2 regions of the Stenotrophomonas sp. YJH_SMC_80 genome follow, and region 1 is predicted to be linked to the other one. Evidence: riboswitches for the same ligand, from Rfam matches in the RefSeq annotation. Region 1 holds a riboswitch; the other holds the start of a gene.
The links. Region 1 has a riboswitch for thiamine pyrophosphate ahead of AC5P99_RS09305 (TonB-dependent receptor). Riboswitches for the same ligand answer to the same signal wherever they lie in the genome.

Region 1 (14,552 bases):
GCAGCGCCGGGCTGTCGTGGCGGCTGACGATCACGTTCGGCACGCTGATGAAGGGTTGGCTGTACACCCAGTCCGGGCCCAGATAGTGCGAATCAACGGGAATGCCCATCACCGCCTGCAGCTCGCCGCGGCGCGCCTTCTCGCGCACCTCATACCAGTCATGGCTGTTCTGCGCCTGCAGGTTGGCACCGGCCTGCATCAGCCGCGCCAGGTACTCGCTGGCCAGGCCGGTGGGCCTGCCATCCTCGTCGGCGAACGACAATGGGGCGGCGTTCGGCGCGAAGCCGATCTTCAACGGCTGTTGCAGAACCCGCTTCTCGGCCTGGCTGAGCGCCAGCTGCGCCGATGCCGACCACTGCGGCAGGGGCAGCCAGCGTTGTGCCAGTGCATCGCGCTGGGCCTGGCTGGTCGCGGCCAGCGCCAGGTCCAGCGCTTCGGCCAGCGGTTGCTTGCTGTTGGGAACGCCGAAGTGCATCCGTTCGGGAGGCAGGTCGCTCGGACGCAGCAGGACGACACCCTGCAGGTGCTGGCGTGCGATCAGCTCGGTGGCAACGTAGGCATTGCCTATGTAGACATCAGCTTTGTCGTCTCTGACCATCTGCAGCGCAGCCAACGAGCTGTTTGCGACAAGCTGCACCGCACGCGGGAAACGTGCCCGCACCTGCGGGCCGGTCAGGAAATCCTGCTCGATGACCACCCGCAATCCGTCCAGGTCGGGCATGTTCGAAGCACGCAGATCGCCCGGCCTCCCCACCAGCGCCAACGGCGCCTCGCCATAGGCAGCGGTATAGACCATGCACTGGGTGCGGTCGGCACTGAGACCGACATTCATTACCACGTCGATCTCGCCACGACAGGCCGCATCCAGCACGGATGTCCAGTCGGAATAACGCCTCGCCTCGACCTTCACACCCAGCTGACGGGCGAGAAGCGACAGATAATCCGGCCCCAGGCCAACCTGCTGGCCATCACGGAGGGACTCGAACGGCGGCCAGCCGCTGTCATACTGGCCCACGACGATGCTTGGATGGGCGGCGAGGTACTCGCGCTGCAGGGGACTGAGCGGCAACAGCCCGGGCACTGCCTGTGCCAGCGCCACGGGCAGCACCAGCACGGCCAGCAGCAGGACCAGCCCGCGAACAGCCCAGCTACGCATCGGCGTCGATCTCCTAGAATCCTGACAGGGCCGCGATGGTCGCGGCCCGGCTTGCCCGGTGGCCATACTAGAGCAATGAGCTTGCGCATCATCATCGCAGACGACCACCCTGTGGTCCGTATCGGTACCCGCGCCGTCATCGAATCGAGCGGGGTCGGCCGCGTGGTCGGCGAGGCTGACAGCGCGCAGGCGCTGATGGCCCTGCTCGGCAGCCAACCCTGCGACCTGCTGGTGACCGACTATTCCATGCCAGGCAGCCCACAGGCCGACGGCTTCGCCATGATCGGCATGATCCGCCGCCGCTTCCCCGACCTGCCGGTGCTGATGCTCAGCGTCTCCAACAACCTGGCGATCCTGCGCATGGTGCTCGACAGCGGCGTGCTCGGCCTGGTCGACAAGAGCTCGTCGATGGACGAACTGCCGCAGGCCATCCAGGCGGTCTATCGGGGCCAGCCCTACATCAGCCGGAGCCTGCGTGAGCGGGTCGAGGCTGCGGGCAGCTGGCGCATGCGCGAGGGCGACGGCAAGCCGTTGTCGCCACGCGAGGTGGAAGTGCTGCGGCTGCTCGGCACCGGCATGACGGTGAAGGAGATCTCGCTGCAGCTGCACAAGAGCGTCAGCACCATCAGCCGGCAGAAAGGCGACGCCATGCTCAAACTGGGCCTGAAGGGCGACGCCGAATTGTTCGACTACCTGCGCGACGGCAAGATCTGAGAACCAGATCACACTGTAAGGGCATCTGTCACCGCCCTCTTTGACCGGCCGCCGTTCTGTGCCAAGATGACCCGGCATGGGTTTTCAATGCGAGGTCGAAGGAATCGACCGGCTCATGTCCTCGCTCCCGTCCCAGGTGGATGGGGTGCGGTTTCCTGCCGGCCGTCTGGCCCGGCAACGCTGACCATGGAGAGGCGCATGCATCACCCCCCCGAGCCATGTTGGACCCTGCCGTTGCGGCCCCTGCGCGCATTCGCGGCGTGCCTGCTCGTCTCTCTTTCCGCTGCGGCCTGCAGCGCCGCCGATCCGGCCCCCTCGTCCTCCCAGCCTGGCGCCCCCGTGCAGGCTGCCGATGCGCCCCGACAGGATGTTGCCCCGATGCAGAACACCTCTCCCGACACCGCCGTCACCCCGCCCGACGCGCCGACCGTGATGTATTTCACCTACCAGGTGGACGGTGATGGCGCGACCTCCTACGAGGTCCAGAACGGCAGCGTGGCGACCTTCTGGTTCGGCCACACCTTCACCCTCGATGGCACCACGTATTACACGGGTTTCTCCTGGGATACCCGCGAGCACTACGGCAAGCCGGGCGAGCAGACGCCGGCCGGCCCGGATGATCGCGCCAACCTCGCCGAGGCCACTTTCGTGCTGGCCGGCGCCGACGCGAAGAAGCCATGGAAGTTCCGTGGTCAGGAATGGACCATCGGCGCGCTGGGCGCGTACGACAAGGCCGACGATGTCGATACCCGGCGCAAGCCGCTTGAACATCGCACCGCCGACGGTCGCCTGCTGCTGGCGGTGCCGACCAGCAGCTTCGACCGCGGCATCAGCAGCACCGGCTATGCACTGCTGCTGTTCAACCCCAAGCGCAGCGAAGACGACGTGGACAGCAAGGTCTGGCGCTATGTCGGCTCGGTGCGTACGGGCGAGGACAACAGCGCCGCCTGCGACGAAGGCAACGTGATGCCCTGCACCGACAGCGATGGCGAACTGGCCTTCGCTGCCGACGGCAACGGCCTGCCGCGACTGACCGTGACCTTCAAGGGCACCACCATCGAAGGCCCCGGCAAGACCCGTGCACTGGGCGCCGGCGACGCCGTGCACTACACCTTCGACAGCGCGACCCAGCAGTACATCGCGCCCTGATAGCACCCGCCCACGCGCGGGTTTCCTGTTGACCGACATGTTCTTGACTCACGGATGAGTCCGGTTGGCGATTCGCGGCATGCGCCGCTCCATCAACCCCGAGGAAAACGTCATGGCACAGCATGACTACAGCAGAAAGGAAGTCCTGGACATCGTCGAGCAGGTCGCCCGGCAGAAAGGCCTTCCGGTCGATGACTTCATGCGCTTCGCGCACATCGAGACCGGCGGCACCTTCAACGAGCGCGCCCACAACACCTCGTCCGGCGCCAAGGGCCTGTTCCAGTTCGTGCCCGGCTCCGCGCGCCAGTACCACCTGACCGGCCACGAGTTCGACCCGACCCGCAACACCGAAGCGGCCGCAAAGATGTACCAGGACAACCTGGACTCGATGGCACGCCGCAACGAGCGCACCGGCCACCCGTACCTGTCCGGAGGCAGTACGCCGACCGGCCTGGACCTGTACCTGGCCCACCAGCAGGGCAGCGCCGGCTATGGCTCGGTGCAGACCGCGATTGCCACCGGCACCTTCGGCGTGGTCCGCAACGGCCACGGCGAAGAGATCAACATGCGCCGCAACGTGCTGAACCAGATCGGTTCCGACGCGAAGGCGCTGACCGGCCACACCCTGGCCGAGATGCGCGGCATGAACGATGGCGACCTGGCGCGGACGTTCTCCAGCTACTACATCCACAAGTACGCGGCGATCAGCATTCCGGAAAAGAACATCGAGCCGCAGGCGGTGGCGCAGGGCCAGGGCCAGGCCCCGGCCGCGCCTGCACAGGCCAGCGCAGCCGTGGCGGCGGGTGCAGCCACGCTGGCGGCAACCGCAACGGCGGCTGCCACACCGAAGCCGGGCATCGAACTGCAGGCCGCCTACGAGGCCGGCGTGAAGTACGACCACGTGAAGTACGCCATCAACATTCCGGGTCACGCGCTGTACGTACCGGGCAAGACCGGCAAGAACGTGGAGCAGGGTTACATCGACTGCTCCGGCTGGGTCGGCACGCTGCAGAACCGCACCATGGACGAGATCAACCAGAAGGCCGGGCATGCGGTCTTCAGCAAGGCCGATCGCATCGACCTGGGCAACCTGGGTTCCGGCGGCATCGTGCGCAAGGCATTCGACCAGTCCGGCGTGCTGCTTGACCGCGACGCGATCCTCAAGCCCGGTGCGCTGAAGGAAGGCATGATCATCGGCCTGGATACGGCCAAGACCCGCCATGAGCACTGGAACGGCATCGACCACATCGTGATGGTGGTGCGCGACCCCACCACCGACAAGCTGCTGATCAGCCAGTCCACCGGCAGCAAGGGCGTGCACACCATGCCGGTGGAGGACTACCTCAAGCAGGTGAAGGAGCACCCGAACTGGAAGCTGTACGCCTCCGATCCGCTGTCCAAGGCGCGCGACCTGCTGGAAAACCGCACCCCGTCGCACGAGCAGGCCCAGGGCAAGCCTGCCGCCGAGCACAAGGCCGCTGCCACCCCGCACGCCGAACTGTACAAGCAGGGCGCGCACAGCGAAGGCGTGCGCAAGGTGCAGGAGCAGCTGGGCCACCTCGGCTATGTCGGTGCCGACGGCAAACCGCTGGTCGAGGATGGCCGCTTCGGCCGCAACACCGACGCGGCGGTGCGCCAGTTGCAGAAGGACAACGGCCTGGTGGTCGACGGCATTGTCGGGGCGAAGACGCTGGAGGCCATCAAGGAAGCCCGCGAGCGCCCGCTGCTGAACGACGAACGGCACCCGCGCAATCCGCTCTTCATCCAGGCCAGCAAGGGTCTGGAACTGTTGCCGGCCGGCACCTTCAAGGATCGCCACGCGCTGGAAAGCGCCGCCGCGGCCCTGACCAAGGAGGCGCATGCCGCCGGCCTGCAGCGCATCGACTCGGTGGTGCCCAGCCCGAACGGTGAACGCCTGTTTGCCGTGCAGGGCACGATCGGTGACCCGGCGGCCAGCCGCGTGGCGGTGGAGACCCGAGCCGCCAGCGAGCAGAGCATCGCGCTCAGCAGCGGTGCCGTGCAGGGCGCGCCTAACGTGCTGCACCAGCAGCAGGACGCCCAGCAGGAGCAGGCCCGGCAGGCACAGAAGGCGATGGGCGTCTGAGCCCGCAACGCCTTGGCAGAGAAGGGAGGGCCACGTCCGCGTGGCCTTTTCCCTTTCTGCCAGCTGAGCGGCCGAGGCCGCTTTCAGCCTTGCTTCATGCCGCCTGCCGCTAGATGAATGCGCAAGCCGCACGGTGGACCAGGCAATGTTCCGGCAATGTTGGAACGTCAGCGTGGTCTCCACGGCAGCCGGGGCGCCCGCGCCCTCCCTGCCCAGCGTGGCATGCACCTCACAGGAGAACGAACATGCTCAGTACTTCCACACTCAGCTTCCGTGGTCTGGCGATGGCCCTGGCACTGGTGGCCGGTGTCGCCGTGGTCAGCGATGCCAGCGCGATGTCGAGGAAGGACAAGCGCACCCTGGTCGGTGCCGTGGTCGGTGGCGTGGCCGGCAACCTGCTCTCCAACGGCGATCCCGCTGCCACCGTCGGCGGCGCCGTGGCCGGCGGCGCGATCGGCAACCTGACCACCTCCGACCGCCGCGACCGCCGTTACTACGACAATCGCCGTTACGACGACCGCTACGATCGCCGTTACGACCGTGGCTACTACCGCAGCGGCTACTACGACCGCGGTGATGACCGTCGCTGGCAACGCGAGCGCTACTACGACAACCGCTACTACCACGACCGCGGTCGCCATCGCGGCTGGTAAGCAGCGCGGCATCTTCCATGCCGATGCACGGACGGGCGGGTCGATGACCCGCCCGTTTGCGTTGGCCGCGTGCATGGCGTTGAATGCGCAGCCTTGGATGTGACTTTCCCCACTGGGGCTGCGGCATGACTTCTTCCTCCCACCGCGTGCAGGGCCTCAACAACGACGAGGTCGCTGCCGACTGGCCACCGATCAGCGCGGCGGACATCGCGTGGCTGCGCCAGCGCTACCCGCAGCTGCACATCGGCAGCGAACCGCGCTGGCACAGCCCGCGGCCGCTGTCGGCTGCCGCCATCGTCAACGGCGCGAACGGCGCGGTGTTCGTCAAGCGCCATCACCACAGCGTGCGCAGTGCGGCCTGCCTGGAAGAAGAGCACCACTTCATCGCCCATCTCGCCGCAGCGGGCGTACCGGTGGTGCAGGTGCTGCCAGCGGCCGATGGCCACACTGCGGCCGAACATGGCGAATGGACGTTCGAGCTGCATGCGATCGGCGTCGGCGAGGACCTGTACCGCGACGCCGTGTCGTGGTCGCTGCTGACCGATGTCGCGCAGGCCCGCGAAGCCGGGCGCACACTCGCGCAGCTGCACCGGGCCGCCGCCAGCTACCACGCGCCCCAACGCAGCACCCATGTGCTGGTCGCGCGCGACGATCTGATCCGTGCCGACGATCCGATCGCGGCCATCAAGGCAGAGCTGCACGAGCGTCCCGGGCTGGCCCGCTATCTCGCGCGCATTCCATGGGAAGCGCAGCTGCAGCGCGACGTGCTGCCGTGGCATGCCGGCCTGGCCGAGCGCCTGCGCGATGAGCCACGATTGTGGGCGCACAACGACTGGCACGTTTCCAACCTGCTGTGGCGCGATGGGCAGATCAGTACCGTGCTGGATTTTGGCCTGGCCTCGCCCACCAGTGCGCTGTTCGACCTCGCCACGGCGATCGAGCGCAACGCGGTGGCGTGGCTGGAACTGGAGCGCGGCATGGAGGCGGTGCGCATCGATATCGCGCTGGCCCTGCTCGACGGCTACCGCCAGGTGCTGCCGCTGTCGGCGGCACGCGTGCACCTGCTGGCCGACCTGCTGCCGATGGTCCATTTCGACTTCGCACTGTCCGAAGTGGAGTACTTCGAAGGCGTCACCGGCTCGACCGCCAATGCCGACGTCGCGTGGCAGCCCTTCATGCTGGGGCATCCGGCGTGGTTCCACAGCGCGCCGGGACAGGCACTGCTGCAGGCGCTGCACGCGGCGGCGTGACCCGGTTGGCGCACCATTGGGATCAGGTCCCTTTCCTGCGGAAAGGGATCTGACCCCGCAGCCTGGACCCCGCAGCCTGAAGAACGCCGGCTCGCAAATCCGTACCATTTGTAGTGAAATGGTCACCTGAAGCGGGGGTGCCTGGATCTGCCAGGCTGAGAGAGTCCCTTGGAACCTGATCCGGTTTGCACCGGCGTAGGGAGCTTTGAGCCGCAGCCACACCCCCCATCATGGGCCCTGTGCACCTGCGCGCCGTCGCTTCGTCTCCCTTGTTGTCCGAAGACGAACCGAATGAACCGCTGCCTGCGCCCCACCCTGCTCTCCCTCGCCCTCTGCGCTGCGCTGCCACTGCACGCCAGCGAGGCCGATGCGTCCCCTGATGCGGCTGCCACCGGCGCCGAGCGCTCGCCCACCGAACTGGCGGCGGTACGCGTGCAGGCCGGCAAACCGAAGGCCGATACCTCACGCGTGAACGCCTTCGGTGGCGGCAGCTGGAAGGACACGCCGGCCTCGGTGAACGTGCTTGAGCGCGATTACCTGGACCGTCGCCAGGTGCGTTCGCTGTCCGAGCTGGCCAGCAACGATGCCTCGCTGGGTGATGCGTATGCGCCGGTGGGTTACTACCAGAACATCGCCATCCGTGGCTTCGCCCTGGACGCCGCCACCGGCTACCGCTTCAACGGCCTGTCCATCGCCGGCGAACAGCGCCTGGCGCTGGAGAACGTGCAGTCGGTGGAGATCCTCAAGGGTGAAGCCGGCCTGGCCGCAGGCGTGATGGCGCCGGGCGGCATCATCAACTACATCGGCAAGCGCCCGGCCGAAGTGCGCACCGCCACGCTCGGTACCGATTCGGAAGGCTCGCGCTACGTCGCCGTCGATGTCGGCCACTGGATCACCCCGCGTTTCGGCCTGCGCCTGAATGCCGCATGGGATTCCAGCAACTCCTATGTCGAGCACGCCGACGGTCGCCGCAACTTCTACTCGCTGGCCGCCGACTGGCTGATTGGCGAACGCGGCAAGCTGGAAGTGGATGCCAACTACCAGACCAGCTCGCAGCGTTCGGTGTCCGGCTACCAACTGCTGGGCGCACGCGACCTGCCGCGTGGCGTCGACCGCGAACACCTGCTGGGTTACCAGCCGTGGCAGCGCCCGGTGGATATCGCCAGCACCAACATCACCGCGCTGCATACCTACGACTTCAACGAGGCCTGGCAGTCGCGCATCTCGGTCGGCCACAGCCGTTCGGTGATCGATGACAACGTCGCCTTCGCCTACGGCTGCTACTACGCCGTGCTGTGCGCCGATGGCAGCGTGCCAGGCAACTACTTCGCGCCCAACGGCGACTATGACGTCTACGACTACCGCAGCCCGGACGACACCCGCCGCAACCAGCAGGCCCGTGCGGAGCTGCGTGGCCGCTTCGAGACCGGCAGCGTCGGCCATGAGCTGACCGTCGGTGCCGACTACTTCCGGCGCACCGTGGACAAGCGCCCGAGCGTCAACGAGTACGTCGGCACCACCAACATCCACGAAGCACCGGTGCCGGTATTCGCGCCGTCGCCGAAGATGCCGGGACCGTCCGCACGGCGCCTGGACAGCCGCCAGACCGCGTTCTTCGCGCTGGACCGGATGAGCTTCGGCGATGACTGGCAGTGGCTGGCCGGTGGCCGCTTCGTGCGCCTCGATGAGCGCGCCTACGACAAGCGTGGCACCCCGCAGCGGCACAGCCGCCTGTCGCGCTTCCTGCCGCAGACTGCGGTGGTGTGGAAGGCCACCGACCAGCTCAATGCCTATGCCAGCTACGTGCGCGGCATTTCGCTGGGCCAGGAAGCGCCGTTCTGGACCAGCAACGCCGACACCTTCCTGCCGTCCGTGCAGTCGCGGCAGCTGGAAGTGGGCGTGAAGTACGTGCCGGTCGAAGCGCTGACCCTGGGCGCGGCCGTGTTCCGCATTTCGCAGCCGTACCAGTACGCCAAGCCGGACAGCAGCGACGTCGGCTACACCTTCGTCGAGGAAGGCACGCAGACCCACACCGGCCTGGAGCTGACCGCCAACGGCCAGCTGACCGATGCGCTGCAGATCGTGGCCAGCGCCAGCGTGCTGCCGGCGCGCGCGCGCGACACCGGCACGCCGGCCTATGAAGGCCATCAGCTGGTGAACCTGCCGAAGGTGCGCGCCAGCGTGCACCTGGCCTATGCGCTGCCGTTCGTGCAGGGCCTGGACGTGACCGGCGGCTGGCGCTATGCCGGTGCCAACGTGGCCCGCGCCGACGGTGGCGTGCGCGCACCCGACTATTCAGTGTTCGACGCTGGCCTGCGTTTCCAGCATCGCCTGCGCGAGCGCGCAGTGACCTGGAACCTGTCGGTGGACAACGTGTTCAACCGCTTCTACTGGCGCGATACCGGCAGCAGCGGCGGTGACTACTACCTGTTCCCCGGCGCACCGCGACAGGCCCGCCTGTCGGTGACGTTCGCGCTGTGAGCGGCGTGATGCTCGAGTGGACCGCCGCACTGTGCAGCATCCTCGGCGTCTGGCTGATGGCCCGGCGCCGGCTGGCGGCGTGGCCGGTGGGCCTGCTGTCGGTGGCGCTGTATGGCCTGGTGTTCGCCGAGGCCAAGCTGTACTCGGACACCCTGCTGCAGATCGCCTTCGGTGGTTTTCTGGTCTATGGCTGGCTCAACTGGCGGCAGCATGCCGCCGATGAGGGCAGCATCCGCATCGTGCCGCTGGCACGCGGCACGCTGCTGCGCGACCTGGCCATCGGCCTGTGCGGTGGCGTGGCGCTGGGTGCAGCCATGCACAGCTTCACCGACGCTGCCCTGCCGTGGTTGGATGCGCTGCTGACCGGTCTGAGCCTGGTCGGGCAATGGTGGCAGGCCCGCCGCCACGTGGCCTGCTGGTGGGTGTGGATCGCAGTGGACGTGGTCTATGTGGGTGCGTACCTGTTCAAGTCGCTGCACGTGACCGCCGCGCTGTACGTGTTCTTCCTCGGCCTGGCCGTGTTCGGCCTGCGCGCATGGAGCGCCGCCGCTCGCGAGCCACAGGTGGCAACCCGGTAGAGCCACGCCATACGTGGCTGGGCCACCGGTAGTCGCCAACCTTGGTTGGCGCGCGCCTGCCGAGCAAGGTAGGCATCTACCCAACACATCCACGCATGGCGTGCATCTACTGGGTAAGCACCAAACCCAGCCGCAGCGGCTGGCGCATGTCGGCCGGTGGCGCGGCCTGCAGGGGTGCACTCTGCAGGGTCGCGCGCAGGGCAGCATCGACCTGGGCGTCACCCAAGCTGTCGAATTCCAGTTTCGAAATGCGGCCATCCGCCGCGATCCACACGCTCACCGGCAACGGCGTCGGCGTGTCCGGATGTGCCTGCAGCCATTCCAGTACGCGCTGCGCCTGCGGGTCCTGCTCCTGCTGCAGGCGCTGCTGCAGCTGCCCCCCCACGGCGGCGGCATAGGCCATCCAGTGCGCAGGGGCTTCCTGTGCGGACACTGCGGCACTCCCCAGTGCCAGCGCACCGAACAACGCGGCCAGTGGCCGCCACCAGCGGCGTGCACCGGTTGTGTTTCTTGCCATCGCCATCGCCCGCCCCTGCGCTCTCATCCAACGGCTGATGGTCGGCGCGGTAGATGACAGGCAGATGGCGGCACAGTAGAGCCACGCCATGCGTGGCGTGGATCTACTGGAACAGAGCGGCCAGTAGCATGCGCAAGGACGAGAGCCGCGATCAGTCGCCCAGGTCGGCCAGCACCTTGCGCGAGGGCGCGAAGAAGGTCACGCCGGTGGTGGCGGTGGAGAAATCTAGGATGCGGTCATGCAGCGGTGCGGGATTACCGATGAACATGCGCTCGAGCATCTTCTCGATCACCCACAGGCGGCGCGTGTAGCCGATGAAGTAGGTGCCGTACTCGCCGCGACCCGGGTTGGCGAACGGCATGTTGTCGCGCAGGATCTCGTGCTCGCCGTCGGCATCCTCGATGGTGCACAGCGTCTTGTGCGACTTCTGCGCATCGGCCGGCGCATCGTCCAGCTCGATGTTGTCGTGCTTGGTGCGGCCGATGATCGCTTCCTGCGCTTCGGTCTTCTGGGCGCGCCAGGCATCGAGGTTGTGCAGGTACTTCTGCACCACCACGTAACTGCCGCCGACATGCTCCGGGTCTTCCTCGCCCACGATGGTGGCTTCCGGCAGTGACAGCCCTTCCGGGTTGGCGGTGCCGTCAACGAAATCGAGCAGGTCGCGGCCATCGAAATAGCGGAAGCCGGCCACGTCATCGACCGTCTCCACCGCATCGCCAAAGGCCATCAGCAGGTTGCGCTCGAACGCCACGATCAGATCCATCGTGCGTGCACGGATGTGGTACAGCAGGTCGCCCGGCGTGGACACAGCGGTATGGGTCGCGCCCTTGATCTCGCGGAACGGCTGCAACTCGCGCGGCGGCGTGGTGCCCACCAGCGGCTTCCACACGCGGTGGCCGATGGCCACGTTGCAGGTGAAGGTGCGTTCGATCTCGCGGATGGCGGTGTTCTTGATCAGGTCGTCGGTGCTGGCCAGCACCTCGCGTGCCTTGGCGATCGACGCCTCGTCATCCTTCACCTTCAGCACCAGAAACGCCGCCGAATGGGTCAGTGGCGCGGTGATCTGCTGCGGCTCGTTGTCGAGCGTGTGGTTGACGGCGGTGATCGGTGCGGGCTGGGAGTTCACGGCGGTTCCTGCTGGCTTGAGGCGGACGCATCGCGTGTGGCGATGTGCGGGCGATCATAGCGGAACCGCCTGACCGGGGACGGAGCGGTTCTCGTTCCGTCCACCGGCGAAGCTACGAAGGCCTCAATCCACATCACTCCAGACCGCCAGTTCGTAGCCATCCAGATCGCGGAAGTGGAAGCGGCGACCACCCGGGAAGGCGAACACCGCCTGCACCACCTCGCCACCGGCGGCGATCACGCGTTGCTGTGCATCGGCCAGGTCCGCGCAGTAGAGGATCACCAGCGGCCCCCCGTGGGCACGCACCGGCGCGTCGGCCACGAAGCCACCTTTCAGACGGCCGTCGTCGAACTCGGTGTAGGCCGTGCCGTAGTCCGTGAAATGCCAGCCGAACACCTCGCCGTAGAAGCGCTTGCTACGGGCGATGTCGGCGACGTTGAGTTCGATGTTGTCGATGCGGCGTTCGGCATCGTGGGGCGCGGCAGGATTCATGGCGTGGCTCCGTGGTGGGAGCCCAGCATCGATCAATGCAGCACAGTGGTCTTGAACAAAACGGCCATCATTGTCCCCACTCCAGGCGCAGCTCGCTGGCGGTCATGCCCGCCAATTCACGCGCCTCGCGGCTGAGATGGGCCTGGTCGGCATAGCCGGCATCAGCGGCCAGCATCGCCAACGAATGCAGTGGCAGCGCGCGACTCTGGCGCAGGAAACGTTGCAGCCGCAGGATCCGCTCCAGCGTCTTGGCGCCGTAGCCGAACTGCGACTGGCTGAAACGCCGCAAGCTGCGCGGGCTCAGGCCCAAGTGCGCCGCCAGCGTATCCAGCGTGGCATTACCCGCGGCGAGCGCCTGGAACAGGACATGGGCGCGCTGCGCCGGCGTATCGAGCGCGGCCGCACCCATGTGCTGTTGCAGGCAGTTCGCCATTCGCTGCAGGCGCTGTGCAGGCGCGGTGTCGCCGATGGAGGCCGCCGCCTTGTTCACCCACGCGCCCTTCAGGTCGGCCAGTGGCACGGCCTGGCCGATGATCGCGGCCAAGGGCAGGCCCAGCGCGGCCAATGCCTGGCCGGGACGGAAGCGTGCGCCCAGCACCTGCGCACCGGGTGCCAGCGCCGGGTGCGCGGCCACGCGGTCCGGGCCGACGACGAACAGCGCACCGTCGCGCCAGAGGATATCCACGCAGCCATCGGGCAATACGGTGATGTGCCCATCGGCATCGGCAGGAAGCTGGCTCTGCCACAGCTGGCCAAAGTGGCCGCGCAGCGGCGCAGGCGCCAGATGCTCCTGGTAGGTCGTGCCGGTGCCTGCAAGAGAGGAAGGGTCGCCCATGCCGCATTGTGGCGCCACGGGGCCCATAAAAGTGAAGCCCGGCGCGAGGCCGGGCTTCGGTTGGCGTGTGGGAGAGAGAGAGAGTCACACGCCAGCACAACACGCACTAACGACAGGCGTTTGTTACCAGGTGAAGCGCGGGCCCACGAACCACTCGCGGTCGCCGGCCTTGGCCAGCTTCACTTCGCCACTCAGGCCCCAGTTCTGGTTGAACTTGGCGGTGGCGCCGACACGGCCATAGAACTCGCCGTCCGGGTTGATGCCGTGCTTCTTGGTGTAGTCCTCGTAGCCGGCCATCACGTAGCCTTCCACGTACGGGTTGAACGCGGTGCGCACGCCAACTTCGGTCGAGTAGCCGTTGAAGTCCAGGCCATGCTTCATGTCGAACTTCTGGTACGCAACGCGAGCCACCAGGTCGGTGTTCGGTGCGATGCCGTAGTTGTAGCCGGCGCCGATGCGCCACTGGTCGACGTCATTCTTGAACTTGTCGGTCTCCTGCGCGCTGTAGTCGCCGAAGATGTGGAAGTTCGGGTGCACCGCCACGGAACCCTTCACCTTCCAGCCGTCGGCGTCGCCGCCCTTGGCATCGGTGTTCACGTAGCCGCCTTCAACGTAGTTGTACGACAGGCCATCGGTTGCCGATGCAGCGAACGGCAGAGCAGCCAGAAGACCCAGGGCGAGCAGCGAATTCTTGTTCATCGGGACACACCTTTAATTATTTTGGTTTCGTCGGCCGCCTCCCGGGAGGGGGAGAGAGAAGAGGCGGTCGACAGGTGTGAATTATCCGTTAGGGGGTCTAATCAACCCTGAATATTGAACTGACTGGTGTATAAATAAGGCTGGCGTTCAGGGAACTCCGCATGGGACCGCTGTCGGCTTCTTGCGCGCACCACGCTCGATGCTTGATGCGGGCTCTGATCCTGATCGCCTCGCCGGTTGTGCTACTGCAGGCACAGGCCGCTGAGCGCATCGTTTCTGCCAGGCACATCGTCGTACAGACAGACGATGTCACGCGCTTCTTCAAGGTGCTGGACGCCAACCAAGGGCGCCCAAGCGCCGATGATCTGCAACACGGCTATCTGGATGCGGGTACGGATGCCCTGCGCAGCTTCACCGACCGCCGTATCGGCTCGATGGAGCGGCTGGCCAGGGCCATCCAGGACAAGCCGGCATTGTTTGCGAAAGCGAGAACCTGCGCGACCGCATTGCCATCGATCCGCACGCGCGTCGCCGCTGCCGTCGATCGACTTGGCGCCCTGTTGCCGTCTGCGCGCTTTCCCCCGGTCACCGTACTGGTGGGCCGCGGCAACAGTGGTGGCGTGACTACCGAAGCAGGTGTGGTCATCGGACTGGAAGCACTGTGCAACGCCGACTGGATGCAGACCGACGTAGGTGACCGCTTCGTGCATCTGATCGCGCATGAGTATGTGCACGTGCAACAGCCCGGTGCACGCGTGGACATCGAGCAGCCCACCCTGCTCTATCAGACCCTGCTGG
Region 2 (14,552 bases), on a different contig from region 1:
CCGAGCCTACAGGGACGTACTTGCGGCGTGTCCCGCCATCGGCCCCCTCCCCGCCAAACCAGCAGAAATCCAGAGCCGCTTTTGAAGTTGTTGTTGCCGTTGCTTGAAAAAAGCGGTGCAGCCGCAGGCTGCAAAACAACCCTCAATCCTGATCGTGCGCGCGCGCTGCCTCGGCCTGCGTCTCCTCCTGCGCCGCCATCTCGCGTGCGATCCACGCATCGATCATGTGCCGCTGGCGCTGCGCCTGCCGCCGCTCGCGCGTGTACTCCTGGTCCAGCACCCGGTACAGCGACACCATCACCAGCACCATCAGCAGCGCGAATGGCAATGCCGCGATCGTGATCATGCCCTGCAGCGCGTCCAGGCCTCCGGCCAGCAGCAACGCCGCTGCGATCAGTGCCACCGCAATGCCCCAGGCCAGCTTGCGCTTCAACGGTGGGTCGCCAGCCTCGTCGGTGGACATGCTGGCCAGCACCAGGACCGCCGAATCGGCCGAGGTCACGAAGAAGATCATCAGCAGCACCAGCGCGATGCACGACAGCAACAGCGGTAGCGGCATGCTGTTGAACAGTGTGAACAACACCGTCTCGTAGCCATTGCCAAGCGCCTGCACCAGATCGGCGTGGCCGAAGATCTGTGCCCACAACGCAGTGCCGCCGAACACCGCGAACCAGAAGAAGCCCAGCAGCGTCGGTGCGAGCACGACGCCGATCACGAACTCGCGCACGCTGCGGCCGCGCGAGATGCGCGCAATGAACGATCCCACGAACGGCGCCCACGAGATCCACCAGGCCCAGTAGAAGATCGTCCAGTCCGCCACCCAGGTGCTGCCGGAGAACGGTGACATGCGCAGGCTCATCGTCACCAGCTGGTTGAGGTAGGAGCCCAGCGTGGTGGTGAACGTATCGAAGATGAAGCCGGTCGGCCCCAGCACCAGCAGGATGGCCGCCAGCAGGGCAGCCAACGCCAGGTTGAAGTTGGACAGCCACTTCACACCTCGCTCTACGCCACTGGCGGTGGAGGCCATGTACAGCACGAAGGCGACGGCAATGATGGTCATCTGCACGGCGACGGTAGCCTGCACGCTGAAGACGCGTTCGATACCGGCAGCAATCTGGATGGTGCCGAAGCCGAGCGTGGTGGCGACACCGATCGCAGTGGCAACTACGGCGGCGATGTTGACCACCCGACCGATCCAGCCGCGATGGTGGCGGCCGATGATCGGCTGCAGCATGTCGCTGACCAGGCCGCGTCCATTGCGATTGAACTGGAACCAGGCCATCGCCAGGCCGATCAGTGCGTAGATCGCCCACGGGTGCAGGCCCCAGTGGAAGAACGCATAGCGCATCGATGCGCGCGCCGCATCCAGGCTTTGCGGCGCCAGGCCTTCCGGCGGCTTGCTGAAATGCGAGATGGGCTCGGCCGCACCCCAGAACACCAGGCCGATGCCCATGCCGGCGGCGAACAGCATCGACATCCAGCTGGCACGCGAGAACTCGGGTTCGGCGTCCTCGCCGCCGATGCGCAGGTTGCCGAAGCGGCCGAACGCCAGGTACATCAGGAACACCAGCGCCAGGAACACCACCAGCAGGTACAGCCAGCCGACACTGCGGATGACTTCCGCCAGCATCGACTGGACCACGGTGTTGAAGGGGCCGGGGGCGATACCGGCGAGCAACACCAGCAGCAGAACCAGTGCGATGGAAACGCGAAACACCATGAAGGAGCTTCTCCGATCAAGGGGGATTGAGGGGAGCGAGCAGAGCTTGCGGCGAAGGGCCGGCGGCATGCAGCACGGACCGGGCAGGGGCCGCGAAGGCGGCGGGGAACGCATCGATCTCAGCAACGCGATGGCGTGCACGTTACTGAACGCGACGTCATGGTTCCGTTAACGAATGGCGACCTGGTCCCGGAGGCGGGCGGTCTATGCTCTAATGCGCACCAAGAAGCGGGGGTACCGGGCCATGTGGCCACGGTTGAGACAGTCCCTTGGAACCTGATCCGGCTCATACCGGCGTAGGGAAGCTTTGCAATGCAGCCGTGCCCGGACTCCGCCCAAGGACCGTCCGTGCGCGGGTGCCATGCGCCGCCGCTTCGTCCCTGACCTTCCTGGACGATGCCCGATGAACGCACAGCTCTCCGCCCTGCAGCAACAGGCCCAGCAACTCTCCGCATCCGTGACCCGGCCCATTCCCGGCTCGCGCAAGATCCACGTGCCCGGTTCGCGCCCGGATCTGCAGGTGCCGATGCGCGAGATCGCGTTGACCCGTACGCCGACGCTGTTCGGCGGCGAAGAGAATGCGCCGGTGACCGTTTACGACACGTCGGGCCCGTACACCGACCCGGAGGTGCGCATCGATCTGTCCGCCGGTTTGCCGGCACTGCGTCGCGGCTGGGTGGAAGAGCGCGGTGATACCGAGCAGCTCGAAGGACTGAGTTCTTCGTTCGGTCGCGATCGCGAGCATGACCCGAAGCTCGACGCGGTGCGTTTCCCCGCGCGCAGCCTGCCACGCCGTGCACGTGCCGGTGCCAACGTCACCCAGATGCATTACGCGCGCCGCGGCATCATCACGCCGGAAATGGAATTCGTCGCCATCCGCGAGAACCAGCGCCTGGACGCGATCCGCGATGCCGGCCTGCTGCAGCAGCACCCGGGCGAGGCCTTCGGTGCGTCGATCCAGAAAGTCATCACCCCGGAGTTCGTGCGCGACGAAATCGCCCGTGGCCGTGCGGTGCTGCCCAACAACATCAACCACCCGGAAAGCGAGCCGATGATCATCGGCCGCAATTTCCTGACCAAGATCAACGCCAACATCGGCAACAGCGCGGTGTCTTCCGGCATCGCCGAGGAAGTGGAGAAGCTGGTGTGGGCGATCCGCTGGGGCGGTGACACGGTGATGGACCTGTCCACCGGCAAGCACATCCACGAGACGCGCGAATGGATCATCCGCAACTCGCCGGTGGCGATCGGTACCGTGCCGATCTACCAGGCCCTGGAGAAGGTTGACGGCCGCGCCGAGGCACTGACCTGGGAGATCTTCCGCGACACTCTGATCGAGCAGGCCGAGCAGGGCGTGGACTACTTCACCATCCACGCCGGCGTGCTGCTGCGCTACGTGCCGCTTACCGCCAAGCGTGTTACCGGCATCGTCAGCCGCGGCGGCTCGATCATGGCCAAGTGGTGCCTGGCGCACCACAAGGAGAACTTCCTCTACACGCATTTCGAAGACATCTGCGAAATCATGAAGGCCTACGACGTGACCTTCTCGCTGGGCGACGGCCTGCGCCCGGGTTGCATCGCTGATGCCAACGACGCGGCGCAGTTCGGCGAACTGGAAACGCTGGGTGAACTGACGAAGATCGCCTGGAAACACGATGTGCAGACCATGATCGAAGGCCCCGGCCACGTGCCGATGCAGCTGATCAAGGAAAACATGGACAAGCAGCTGCGCGAATGCGGCGAAGCGCCGTTCTACACGCTGGGCCCGCTGACGACCGACATCGCGCCGGGCTACGACCACATCACCAGTGCGATCGGCGCGGCGATGATCGGCTGGTTTGGCACGGCCATGCTCTGCTACGTGACGCCGAAGGAGCACCTGGGCCTGCCCAACCGCCAGGACGTGCGCGACGGCATCATGGCTTATCGCATTGCCGCGCACGCGGCCGACCTGGCCAAGGGGCATCCGGGCGCACAGGTACGCGACAACGCGCTGAGCAAGGCGCGCTTCGAGTTCCGCTGGCAGGACCAGTTCCACCTGGGCCTGGATCCGGAAAAGGCCAAGGAATTCCACGACGAGACACTGCCGAAGGACGCGCACAAGCTGGCCCACTTCTGCTCGATGTGCGGACCGCACTTCTGTTCGATGAAGATCACCCAGGACGTGCGCGACTACGCCGAGGCCGGCATGAAGGAGAAGTCGCAGGAGTTCCGTGCTGGCGGGGCCGAGGTCTACCGCCAGGGGTGACGGGTAACGGGTAGTGCCGGCCGCTGGCCAGCATTCCGTCGTGCACGGACCGGGGAGAGTGCTGGTCAATGGCCGGCACTACCGTTCATCACGCCGCGCCCGGCTATCCTCCGCGCATCGCCCAGGGGAAAGGACGCCATGCCCGTTGCCACGACCACCCGCTGGCTGGCCATCGCCCGCCGCCATCCTTCGGCCTGGCTCCTGGCCGCCCAGTTGATCGCGGTACTGCTGTATCCCGCCCTCGATGACACCGCCGCTGGCCGGGCGGCGCTGGGCATGTTCGGCATGGCGGTACTCGGCCTGGCGCTGTGGGTGGTCCAGCGCAGTCCGTTGGGAACCTGGCTGGCATTGCTGCTGGCCATTCCATCGGTGGTGTTCTCGCTGGCTGGCGCCCTGCTGGACCGCAGCGCGCTGCTGACCACCGCGCAGCTGCTGGAAAGCCTGCTGTACTTCTATACGGCCGGGGCATTGATCGCCTACATGCTGCAGGACCATCGAGTAACACGCGACGAACTGTTCGCGGCCGGGGCAACCTTCACCCTGCTGGCCTGGGGGTTCGCCTTTGCATTCGCGGTGTGCCAACAGTGGTATCCAAGCAGTTTCCAGGGTGCGACGGCCGGCCCCGAGCGCAGTTGGATGGAGCTGCTTTATCTGAGCTTCAGCTTGTTGTCCGGAGTTGGATTGAGTGACGTCGTGCCGTTGCACCCGCAGGCACGGGCCTTGGTGATGCTCGAACAGTTCGCAGGCGTCATGTATATCGGCCTTGTGGTGTCGCGTCTGGTCGGATTGACCATGCTTCGGCGCATGTAAAAATGAACGCCAGATAAAAATTTCGCGCCCATAAGGGCGCGAATGGTGATGCAGATTATGTGAATGCGTCGGCGAGAGAGAGCCTGAGTGTCGACCCCGTCATAGGCGGGGTAACCGGCTTAGGCTAATATCCGGGGGCGTTATTGTTTTTGCGGTATGCGCCGATGCTTTGTGCGGAATCTGGCTTTTCGATGGCCCTGTCCAGGGACGGTGGGGACGGTATTGCTGGTGAGCCCTGCCCAGGTCCCGTCCCTACTGTATAGCGGAAAATGAACAGCAGCGAACTCACGCCCATTGACGCCGACCGCGTGCAGGTCGGCGACTGTGTCATTACCTTGTCCTCGCGTGAGGTCGAGGTTGAAGGCGCGCGCCGTCCGCGGCGGCTGACGCCGAAAGCGCTGGGCGTACTTCGCGTGTTGATGCGGCAGCCTGGGCGCGTGGTCACCCGTGAAGAGCTGTTTGCCGAGGTCTGGCCCGATACGTTGCCGACCAATGACGTGCTGACCCAGGCCGTCACCCAGCTGCGCAAGGCGTTCGCCAACGACGACGACAATGGCCAGGCCTACATCGAGACCATCGCCAAGAGCGGCTATCGGCTGCTGGTACCGGTGCAGGCGCTGGACGACTTCGAGCCGGTGGCGGAAGTGGATGCGGTGGCCGTTGCGGATGTGATGCCGTCTCCGGACGGTGCCGGCACGATTCCGGCGCTGGCCGTGCCGGCAGCGCCTTCACGCCGGCGTGGCTGGCGCCAGCTGCGCCGCCAGCTGTTGTGGGTGCTGGGCGTGATGATGCTGGCCGCGCTGCTGGTCATGGCCACATTGTTGCTGCGGCGCGGGCCGGAGCCGAGTTCACCGGTGGATGCAGCGGTCGAGAACGGCGTGCGGGTGATCGGCAGCCCGCAGCGTCCCTATCGCCTGATCACCGCCACCAGTGGTTTTGAAACCTATCCCACACTTTCGCCGGACGGCTCCCAGGTTGCCTACGAAGGCGCCAACGAGGATGGCGCCGGAGGTGGTGTGATCAAGGTGCAGACCTCGGGCAATGCGCCGGCCCGGCAGCTGGCGCTGCCGCCGAAGGGGGCCAGTGACCGTTTCCCGAGCTGGTCACCGGACGGGCGCGAGATCGCTTTTGCCCGCTTTGGAGCCGACGGCGGTTGCCAGGTGCTGATCGCCAGTGCCACTGGAGGCGGCGTGCGCCAGGCGACCCGTTGCGATGGAACCGAGCTGCTCAGCTTCGACTGGACACCGGATGGCCGCGGCCTGGTCTTTGGCAGCATGGTGGGCCGCTATGCCCATCGCGGTATCCGTGTGCTCGACCTGGCCAGCGGCCAGTGGCGGGCGTTGGACTACGCCGTCGATCAGGATGATTTTGACTACGCGCCACGCTACTCGCCCGACGGCAAGTGGCTGGTGTTCGTGCGCAATCCACAGATGGGCGACCTGTGGCGGATGCCGGCCGGAGGCGGTGAGCTGGAGCAGTTGACCAACGAATCCGCCGAACAGCGTGGCTGGGCCTGGCTGGGCGATGGGCGCAGCATCGTGTTCGGCCGGCGCGTGGACAGCGAGGTGCGGTTGTACTACCTGGACGTGGAGCGCCGCACCTTGCGTGATGCCGGCCTCGACGACGCACAGTGGCCTGCGGTGTCGCGCCACGGCGACGTGCTGGCCTTCGTTCACCGCCGTGCCCAGTTCGGCGTGTTCAAGGTGCCGATGGCCGGCGGCAGCGCCGAGCGGCTGTTCGCGTCCAGTGGGCGCGACGGGCAGCCGATGGCGGCGCCCGACGGTCGCCAGCTGGTCTTCACCTCCGATCGTTCCGGCAGTTTCGCGCTGTGGTGGGCGGACATGCAGCGGCCCGACTCACTGCGGCCGATCGAGGGCCTGCGTCCGGAGGGGCGGCAGGCGCCGGACTGGTCGGCCGACAGCCGCCAGCTGCTGGTGGTCGGGCGTGACGAGCATGGGCGTACCGTTGTCTACGAGATCGCCCCGCGCGACGAGCACCTGCAACCGCTGCCGGTTCCGGTGGATCAGCCGCTGCAGGCCCTGTACGGGGCAACCCCGGAGCAGCTGCTGGTAGTCGAGCGCGATGCAGAGCAACGCACCCGGTTGAGCCTGTTCGATCGCAGCGTGACCCCCTGGCGCCGCCTGGCCAGTATCGACGGCGTCTCCCAGGCGCGTTTCGATCGCGGCGATGGCCGCGTGCTGTTCACACGCCTGGCATCCGGCGGCTTGTGGTCGGTGGATGCGGCACTGTCCCCGGCCAGCGTGCAGCAGGTCAGTGAAGACCGGCCCAGCCGATGGCGCTATCGCACCTGGACGGTGGCGGGCACCGGTGGCATCGGGTATCTCGGCAACTCGACCGAATGCGGTACGACCTTGATCCATATCCAGGCCGGCACCGAAGCCTCCGAGCGCTGCCTGGACCGGCAGCGGCTCAGTGCGGGCAACGGCATCAGTGCCAGCGCCGATGGCCGGGACCTGTACGTCGCCCTGGCGGTCAGCGATGGTGCCGACATCGGCGTCATGCAGCTGCCCCGGTCGGCGCCGGCACTGTTCCCGGCCTTTCTCAAGTCGTTGATCCTGAAGAAAAATATCTCTTCGTGATTCTTTCGTGGAGTTCTCGCCGCGAATTCGTGGCGATCTCGGCGGATTTTCCTGACGGGCTGACGCCTGATTAGGCAAAACGGAAGCCTGTATCAGGCAAACCCGTGGTGCCCCATGCGTCAACTCTCGCTGGCCGATCGTGGCCAAACCGTCTCCCTCGACAAGGCGCTCGACGATCTCGCGCCGACCTGCATGGGCGTGGCCCGGCTCGGCAGCCTGCAGACCGCAGGGTCAAGCTTCACTGTCTGGCTGCAGGTGCGGGGCAGTTCCTGGGTGGAAGCCAAGGAAGGGCGTTTCCGCCTGCGCCATGGTGAGTGGATTGCCTTCGAGAAGGAGTCGCGCCCGTTGGTGCAGGCCGGCCGTAACGGACTGTGCGTGGGCCTCAGCCTGACTGCGGAGGCGATGCGGGTGCTGTCCGAGATGGCCGACTGCGGCCTGTATGCCGGTCGTGGTCGCATGAGCCGCGGCGACGCCCGCGTTGCCCTGCGCCTGTGGCGCGATGCGCTCGACAGCGGCCTGCCAGCGCAGGCGCTGCGCCCGCTGTTGTTGCATCTGGCCGGCCTGCAGCGTGACCTGGCCGACAACGTACAGCGCTGCCCCGGTCGCTCACGCAGCCGCAAGCGCCAAGTGTTCGGCCGCATGCAGCGCGCCCGTCTCTATCTGGAGGGCAACAGCCACCGCGTGGTGCGGATCGGCGAACTGGCCGAGCTGACCAACTTCTCCAGCTGGTACCTCTCCAAGACCTTCCAGAGCCTGTATGAAGAGAGCCCCCAGTCGCTTTCGGCACGGTTGCGCCTGGAGCGGGCCGCCGATCTGCTGCGCGACACCGACATGATGGTGGGCGAGGTCGCCGCGGCCAGCGGATTCGACAACTGCTGCAGCTTCGCGCGGGCCTTCCGCGCCCGTTACGGGCAGTCTGCTTCCCGGTTCAGGGAAAACGGCGGCTTGCTCCCGCCACACTCTGCAAAGTCTACGGTTGGGTCGCGCAAATACAGCATCGCAACGCAATCGTAACGTGCTGGAGCGTTTTAACACGCTACTAACACGTACCTTGGAGAGATTGATGAACGTTCGCACCCCTGCCGTGCGGCTGGGCCTGCTGCCCGCCGGCATCGCGCTGGCGCTGGCACCGGCATTTGCTTCCGCACAGGAAGCCAGTGCCCCGACCACCCTTGATCGCCTGGAAGTCACCGGCTCCCGCATCCGCTCGGTGGATGTGGAAACCTCCCAGCCGGTCCTCACCGTAAGCCATGAGGACATCCAGCGTTCGGGCCTGGTCAGCGTCGGCGACCTGCTGCAGAACCTGTCCGTGGCAGGCACCCAGACCTTCAGCAAGGCGGCCGTGCTGGCGTCCAACCCGGAACAGGGCGGCCAGTACGTCAGCCTGTACAACCTGGGTGAGCAGCGCACGCTGGTGCTGGTCAACGGCAAGCGCTGGAGCACCAGCCTGGCCGGCTTCACCGACATGTCGACCATCCCGACCTCGCTGATCGAGCGCATTGAAGTCCTGAAGGACGGCGCCTCGGCGATCTACGGTTCCGACGCCATCTCCGGCGTGGTCAACATCATCCTGCGCAAGAACTTCGACGGCGCCGAGGCCAGTGCCTACTATGGCCAGAACAGCCACGGCGACGGTTCCAAGACCCAGTACAGCCTGACCCTGGGTGCCAGCGGCGAGCGCTCCTCGATCGTGTTCGGCGCGAACTATATCAAGGAAGATCCGGTGTGGGCCAAGGATCGTGGCCTGACCAAGTACTCCTATGGCCAGGGCCACAAGGAAGACGGTCTGAGCCCGGCTGGCCCGTGGGGTCGTTTCACCGATCCGCGTGCCGAAGGCACCGCCGGTGCTGGCGAATACAACAAGGCTGGCAAGTGGGTCCCGAACACCTGGGTGGTCAACCACACCGGTTCCTGGGACACCCCGGTCGGCGTTGGCCAGCCGTCGAACAACTTCAACAACTACCACCTGATTGGTCTGGACGACTACTACAACGCCTCGCAGCAGATGATGCTGAACCAGGGCGCTGAGTCGAAGACCATGTTCACCTCGGCCAGCTACGACATCAACGACAACCTGCGTCTGAAGTCGACGGCGATGTACTCCGAGCGCGATTCCAAGCGCCAGATCGCCGGCTACCCGCTGACCGGCACCTCGCAGCCGCAGTTCCCGGTGGCGATCAGCAAGGACAGCATCTACAACCCGCTGGGCAACTGGGCCAACCCGGGCGCCGGCGTTGACATCGGTGGCTGGGGCCGTCGTATCTTCGAACTGCCGCGCATCACCCAGAACAACGTCAAGTCGCTGCACTTCGACGCGGCCCTGGAAGGCAACTTCGACTTCAACAACCGTCCGTTCGACTGGGATGTGGGCATCAACTACAACCAGTTCGACGTGACCCAGACCAGCTCGGGCAACATCAACCTGCTGGCCCTGAAGAACGCCCTCGGCCCGTCGTTCATCAACGCCAACGGCGTCGCCCAGTGCGGCACCGCTGCCAACCCGATCGCGCTGGGCACCAGCCCGGGCAGCTGCGTTCCGTTCGACCTGCTGGGCGGCGCCAGCGCCGCGACCCCGGATGCGCTGAAGTACATCAACACCCTGCTGAACTCGACCGGCCAGAGCAAGAGCAAGCAGTACTTCGCCAACATCACCGGTTCGCTGTTCGACATGCCGGGCGATGCGGGCGAGTTCGCCTTCGCTGCCGGTTACGAGCATCGCGAAGTGTCGGGCTACGATCACCCGGACGCACTGTCCTCCTCGGGTTACACCACCGAGCTGGCCGCGCAGCCGACCGAAGGCAAGTACAAGACCAACGAGTTCTACCTGGAACTGATGGTGCCGCTGCTGCGTGACCTGCCGGGTGCCAAGGAGCTGTCGCTGGATATCGCCAGCCGCTACTCGGACTACGACAAGTTCGGCAACACGGTCAACAGCAAGTTCAGCGTGACCTGGAAGCCGATCGACGACCTGCTGGTGCGTGCGACCTACGGCGAGGGCTTCCGTGCCCCGACCCTGGACGACACGTTCGGTGGTGGTTCGCAGACCTTCGACAAGTTCACCGATCCGTGTGATGCCGTGTTCGGCCAGCGCAGCAACCCGGCCGTTGCAGCCCGTTGCGGTGCTGAAGGCCTGGCGTCCGACTTCCGTCAGACCGACGCTGCCGGTCGTCCGATCAGTGCCCGTGACACCCAGGGTAACAACCCGTTCAACTCGGGTGTGGGCAACGACAAGCTGCAGCCGGAAACCAGCAAGACCCGCACCGCGGGCCTGGTCTGGAGCCCGAGCTTCGTCAGCGGCCTGAACGTCTCGCTGGACTGGTACAAGATCACTGTCGACAACGTGATCACCGCGCTGTCGGCGAACTACGTGCTGAACCAGTGCTACCAGAACGGTGTGCAGGCCTTCTGTGACCAGTACAGCCGTGGCGACGTCGCCAACGGCCAGCAGGTCACCGGCCTGAGCCGCGGCAACGCGAACCTGGGCTCGCTGGAAACCGAAGGCTACAACTTCGGCGTCCGCTACCGCATGCCGGAATACAGCTTCGGTACCCTGTCGTTCAACCTGGACACCAACTACCTGACCAGCTTCCGTCAGCAGGCCACCAAGGGTGCTGCATGGGATGACTACGCAGGCTACTGGAACTACCCGCGTGTCCGCGGCACCCTGGCCAGCACCTGGACCAAGGGCGACCTGTCGGCCACCTGGACCATGCGTTACTACGGCGGCTTCCGCGACTTCTGCTACGACCAGGAAAATGGCCTGGAGTGCAACCAGCCGGATTACTACACCGAGAACGGTGGCTGGAGCGGTGGCCTGGGTGCCAACAAGAAGGGCGCGATCGTCTATCACGACATCTCGGCCACCTGGCAGGCCCCGTGGAACGGCAGCGTGACCGTCGGTGCCCGCAACGTGTTCGGCAAGACCCCGCCGATCACCTACGCGGTGACCAACGCCAGTGCCGTGCAGCTGGACCCGATGCTGGATTACGACCGCTTCCTGTTCATCCAGTACAACCAGCGCTTCTGATCCATCGAAGCCTGAAGGCAAGACGAGGAGGGCGGGCCGCAAGGCCCGCCCTCTTTGCGTTTGGCAGAGCCGGGTCGGGAAATTCTGAATCGGGCGCTTCAGCGACAAAGGTCACGCTTGTCGCAACTGGACCGCTGGTAGGTTCGCAGAGGTCCATTCCGGACCAGGGAGAGCGCGAAATGAACAACGCGATGCCACGTATGTTTGCTGCTGCAGTTCTCGCCGTCCTGAGCCTGGCCGGCAGTGTGTCGGCCGGTCCGCTGGTGTGTGCCAATGGCCGTTATTGCGCGGAGGTGCGCAGCAACTGCATCAAGGCCGGTGAGGATGCGGCGTACTGCCAGTTCCTGTTCGAGCGCTGCGTGTACGACCACTGCGCGCAGCCCTGATGCAACGAAGGCGCGTCCCTGCGGACGCGCCTTCATCGTGTGGATTGCCGGTGGAACTCAGGCTTCGCTCGGCGTAAGCCCCATCAGGCTGTTGGCATGTTCACGCCACTGCGGCAGTTTGTTGAGCACGCCCGCGCGCTGCAGATAGTCCTCATCCACCGGGTCGCCGTTGACCAGCGCCAGAGCCACGTGCACCGCACCGGTCACCCAGAAGCTGCGGGTGTTGGCGCGCTGCGGCTGCAGGTGGAATGCCACCGCTTCGATGATCGGCATCGGCAGGCCCCACAGCCCCAGCAGGTAGGCACCGGCTTCGGCATGGCCTGGGCGGGTATCACCGGCCAGCGACGGCTCGGTGCGCTCGTTGCGTACGCCGGGCAGCAGCAGGCCGATGTCGGCCAGCAGTGCCGCAGTTGCGCCCAGTTCGGCACTGGATTCGGGCAGCAGGCGTGCGGCCAGGCGCGAGGCGAGCAGGGCGCGCTGCTGCAGCGAGTTGCGTTCGGCAGTCGACAGCGTCGGTGCCGAGAACACTTCACTGGCCAGCACCAGGTCACGCAGCGTGGCCAGGCCCAGCCGGGTGACTGCAGTACGCAGGTCGGCAATGGTGCGGCCCTGGCTGAAGAACGCCGAGTTCGACAACTGCAGCACCTTGGCGGCGATGGCCGGATCGGCGGCCACCAGCTTGGCCACGTCGGCGCTGTCGGCGTCGTCATCATGCTCCAGCGCCTGGGTCAGGCTCAGGTACAGGTGCGGCGGCGACGGCAGTTTCTCGATGCGGCCGATGGCATCGCGCAGGCGCGGGCTGTCCAGCACTTCGCGCAGCTCTTCCAGGCTGGTCAGCGCTTCCAGCAGTACTTCCGGTGCCAGTGGCAACGGCAGGAAACGGTGAGCGACACCGATCAGGCGTGCCGGCGGCGGCCGGTTGCCATGCTGTGCGTCCACCAGCGCGATGCGGATGGTTTCCGGACGCAGGGTCCTGATCTGGCCGAGCAGCGTGGTGGCATTGAGGTCCGGCAGCTGCGGACAGACAATCACCGCGTCAACGCCCTGGGTGGCAACCGCGGTCATCGCGGTCTGGCCATCGGTGGCGGTCAGCGGCTGCCAGTCTTCCCCAAGATCGGCAATGAATTCGGTCAGCTCAGCCGGCAGGCTGGCTGCATCCCCAACAAGCAGAATACGCACGACACATTCCCCTGGCTGTCTCGACGATGGATGTCGATGACGTGTGAAGTGACGCAATTTACCTAATACGGCAGCAAGAGTGATGTGCCGTCATCATGAAACGTGACCCGCATCGCTCCGGCAGGGTACCGCCGGAGCGATCCGGTTCAGGCTCAGGCCTTGCTGTCGAGGTGGCGCTGGTGCGCCTCGATCAGGATCTGCTTGGCCTCAGCGGCGCCGCCCCAACCGTCCAGCTTGACCCACTTGCCCTTCTCCAGGTCCTTATAGTGCTCGAAGAAGTGGCCGATGCGCTCCAGCCAGTGGCTCGAGACCTGGGCGATGTCTTCAACGTGGGCGTAGCCACTGAAGATCTTCGAGACCGGCACGGCCAGGATCTTCTCGTCGCTGCCCGCCTCATCGCTCATCTTCAGCACGCCGACCGGACGGCAGCGCACGACCGAGCCCGGCACCAGCGGCAGCGGCAGCACCACCAGCACGTCGGCCGGATCGCCGTCGCCGCACAGGGTGCTCGGCACGTAGCCGTAGTTGCAGGGGTAACGCATCGGGGTGGACAGGATGCGGTCGACAAAGATCGCGCCGGTTTCCTTGTCCACTTCGTACTTCACCGGCTCCGAGTCCTTCGGGATCTCGATGATGACGTTGATTTCTTCCGGCGGGTTCTTGCCGGGCGAGACGAGTTCCAGACCCATGGTCGTGCTCCAGGTGGGGGATATAGACGGATAGCCCCCCATTTTATGCCTTTGCCGGGCGCTGTGCAGAGGGAGGGGCTGACCGCTGCGTGGGGCAGGGACCCACGCGGCAGGCCGGGGTTGGCTGATAGGGCCGGCCGGTGCGGGGGCGCAGGCTGGATCGACCTTGCCAAGGAGTCCGCCGATGAAAGTGTCTGCCCTGCCGTTCGCCCTGTTCTGCATGCTGCTGGTTGCGCCGTTGGCCCAGGCCTCTCCTTACGTCGACCTGATCGACTACCCGCGGCAGGAAGCCAACTGGGACCGCTTCTTTGCCCTGGAGGGACGTCTGCAGTACGGGTTCGACGCGATCTGCGGCGATACCTTCTGCGAAGGCGAGTACAGCGATATCCGCGCCCTGCGCCTGCGCTGCTCGGTGGACGCGGTACGCGGCACGGTGCATGAGTGCCTGTGGGCATTTGCCGCCAGTGACCTGGCTGTGTCGCGGCATGACGGTGCGATCGTCGCCCGGCAACCGACCTGGCTGTGCCGCCTGCCGCTGGTGCCTGGCACACCGGTGGAGGCCTTCCATGCCGCGCTCGCCGCCCGCAATCCACTGCATGACCCGTTGCCGGGGACCTCGCAGAGCGTCTATGACGGGCTGACCGGGTGCATCCATTGGTGCGAACGTGACTGATTCTCATTAACGGAGTAGCATGCGCGGCGCCTTCCGCCTGTCGTCCCGGTTCCGCGCATGTCCTCCAATGCCGCCTCCCTCACCGAACTGCTGATCCGCGAGCGGCCTGCGCTGCTGCGCCGGGTGCAACGCATCCTGGGGGGCGACAACGGCGCCGAGGACGTGATCCAGGCGGTGTGGTTCAAGGCGCGTGGTGTCGATGACAGCCAGGCCATCGACA

Region 2: it holds a riboswitch for thiamine pyrophosphate, as region 1 does, so the genes downstream of both, thiC (phosphomethylpyrimidine synthase ThiC) here and AC5P99_RS09305 (TonB-dependent receptor) in region 1, are expected to answer to the same signal.

What each region holds. Positions count from the first base shown of each region.
Region 1 is NZ_JCAFVP010000004.1:223,129-237,680, reverse strand. Features, by position in the region: gene AC5P99_RS09335 (ATP-binding protein) at 1-1,156, opposite strand, end outside; gene AC5P99_RS09330 (response regulator) at 1,232-1,870, shown strand; gene AC5P99_RS09325 (hypothetical protein) at 2,249-3,019, shown strand; gene AC5P99_RS09320 (peptidoglycan-binding protein) at 3,132-5,123, shown strand; gene AC5P99_RS09315 (glycine zipper 2TM domain-containing protein) at 5,369-5,776, shown strand; gene AC5P99_RS09310 (phosphotransferase enzyme family protein) at 5,902-7,026, shown strand; TPP riboswitch at 7,150-7,245, shown strand; gene AC5P99_RS09305 (TonB-dependent receptor) at 7,318-9,507, shown strand; gene pnuC (nicotinamide riboside transporter PnuC) at 9,516-10,085, shown strand; gene AC5P99_RS09295 (energy transducer TonB) at 10,192-10,608, opposite strand; gene AC5P99_RS09290 (Dyp-type peroxidase) at 10,754-11,728, opposite strand; gene AC5P99_RS09285 (VOC family protein) at 11,852-12,220, opposite strand; gene AC5P99_RS09280 (helix-turn-helix transcriptional regulator) at 12,288-13,055, opposite strand; gene AC5P99_RS09275 (OmpO family porin) at 13,179-13,754, opposite strand; gene AC5P99_RS09270 (DUF2268 domain-containing putative Zn-dependent protease) at 13,961-14,552, shown strand, end outside.
Region 2 is NZ_JCAFVP010000001.1:132,241-146,792, forward strand. Features, by position in the region: gene AC5P99_RS00580 (BCCT family transporter) at 143-1,720, opposite strand; TPP riboswitch at 1,941-2,041, shown strand; gene thiC (phosphomethylpyrimidine synthase ThiC) at 2,124-3,968, shown strand; gene AC5P99_RS00590 (ion channel) at 4,107-4,778, shown strand; gene AC5P99_RS00595 (winged helix-turn-helix domain-containing protein) at 5,048-7,378, shown strand; gene AC5P99_RS00600 (helix-turn-helix transcriptional regulator) at 7,493-8,392, shown strand; gene AC5P99_RS00605 (TonB-dependent receptor plug domain-containing protein) at 8,442-11,405, shown strand; gene AC5P99_RS00610 (hypothetical protein) at 11,597-11,791, shown strand; gene AC5P99_RS00615 (HDOD domain-containing protein) at 11,849-12,970, opposite strand; gene ppa (inorganic diphosphatase) at 13,123-13,659, opposite strand; gene AC5P99_RS00625 (hypothetical protein) at 13,844-14,332, shown strand; gene AC5P99_RS00630 (RNA polymerase sigma factor) at 14,390-14,552, shown strand, end outside.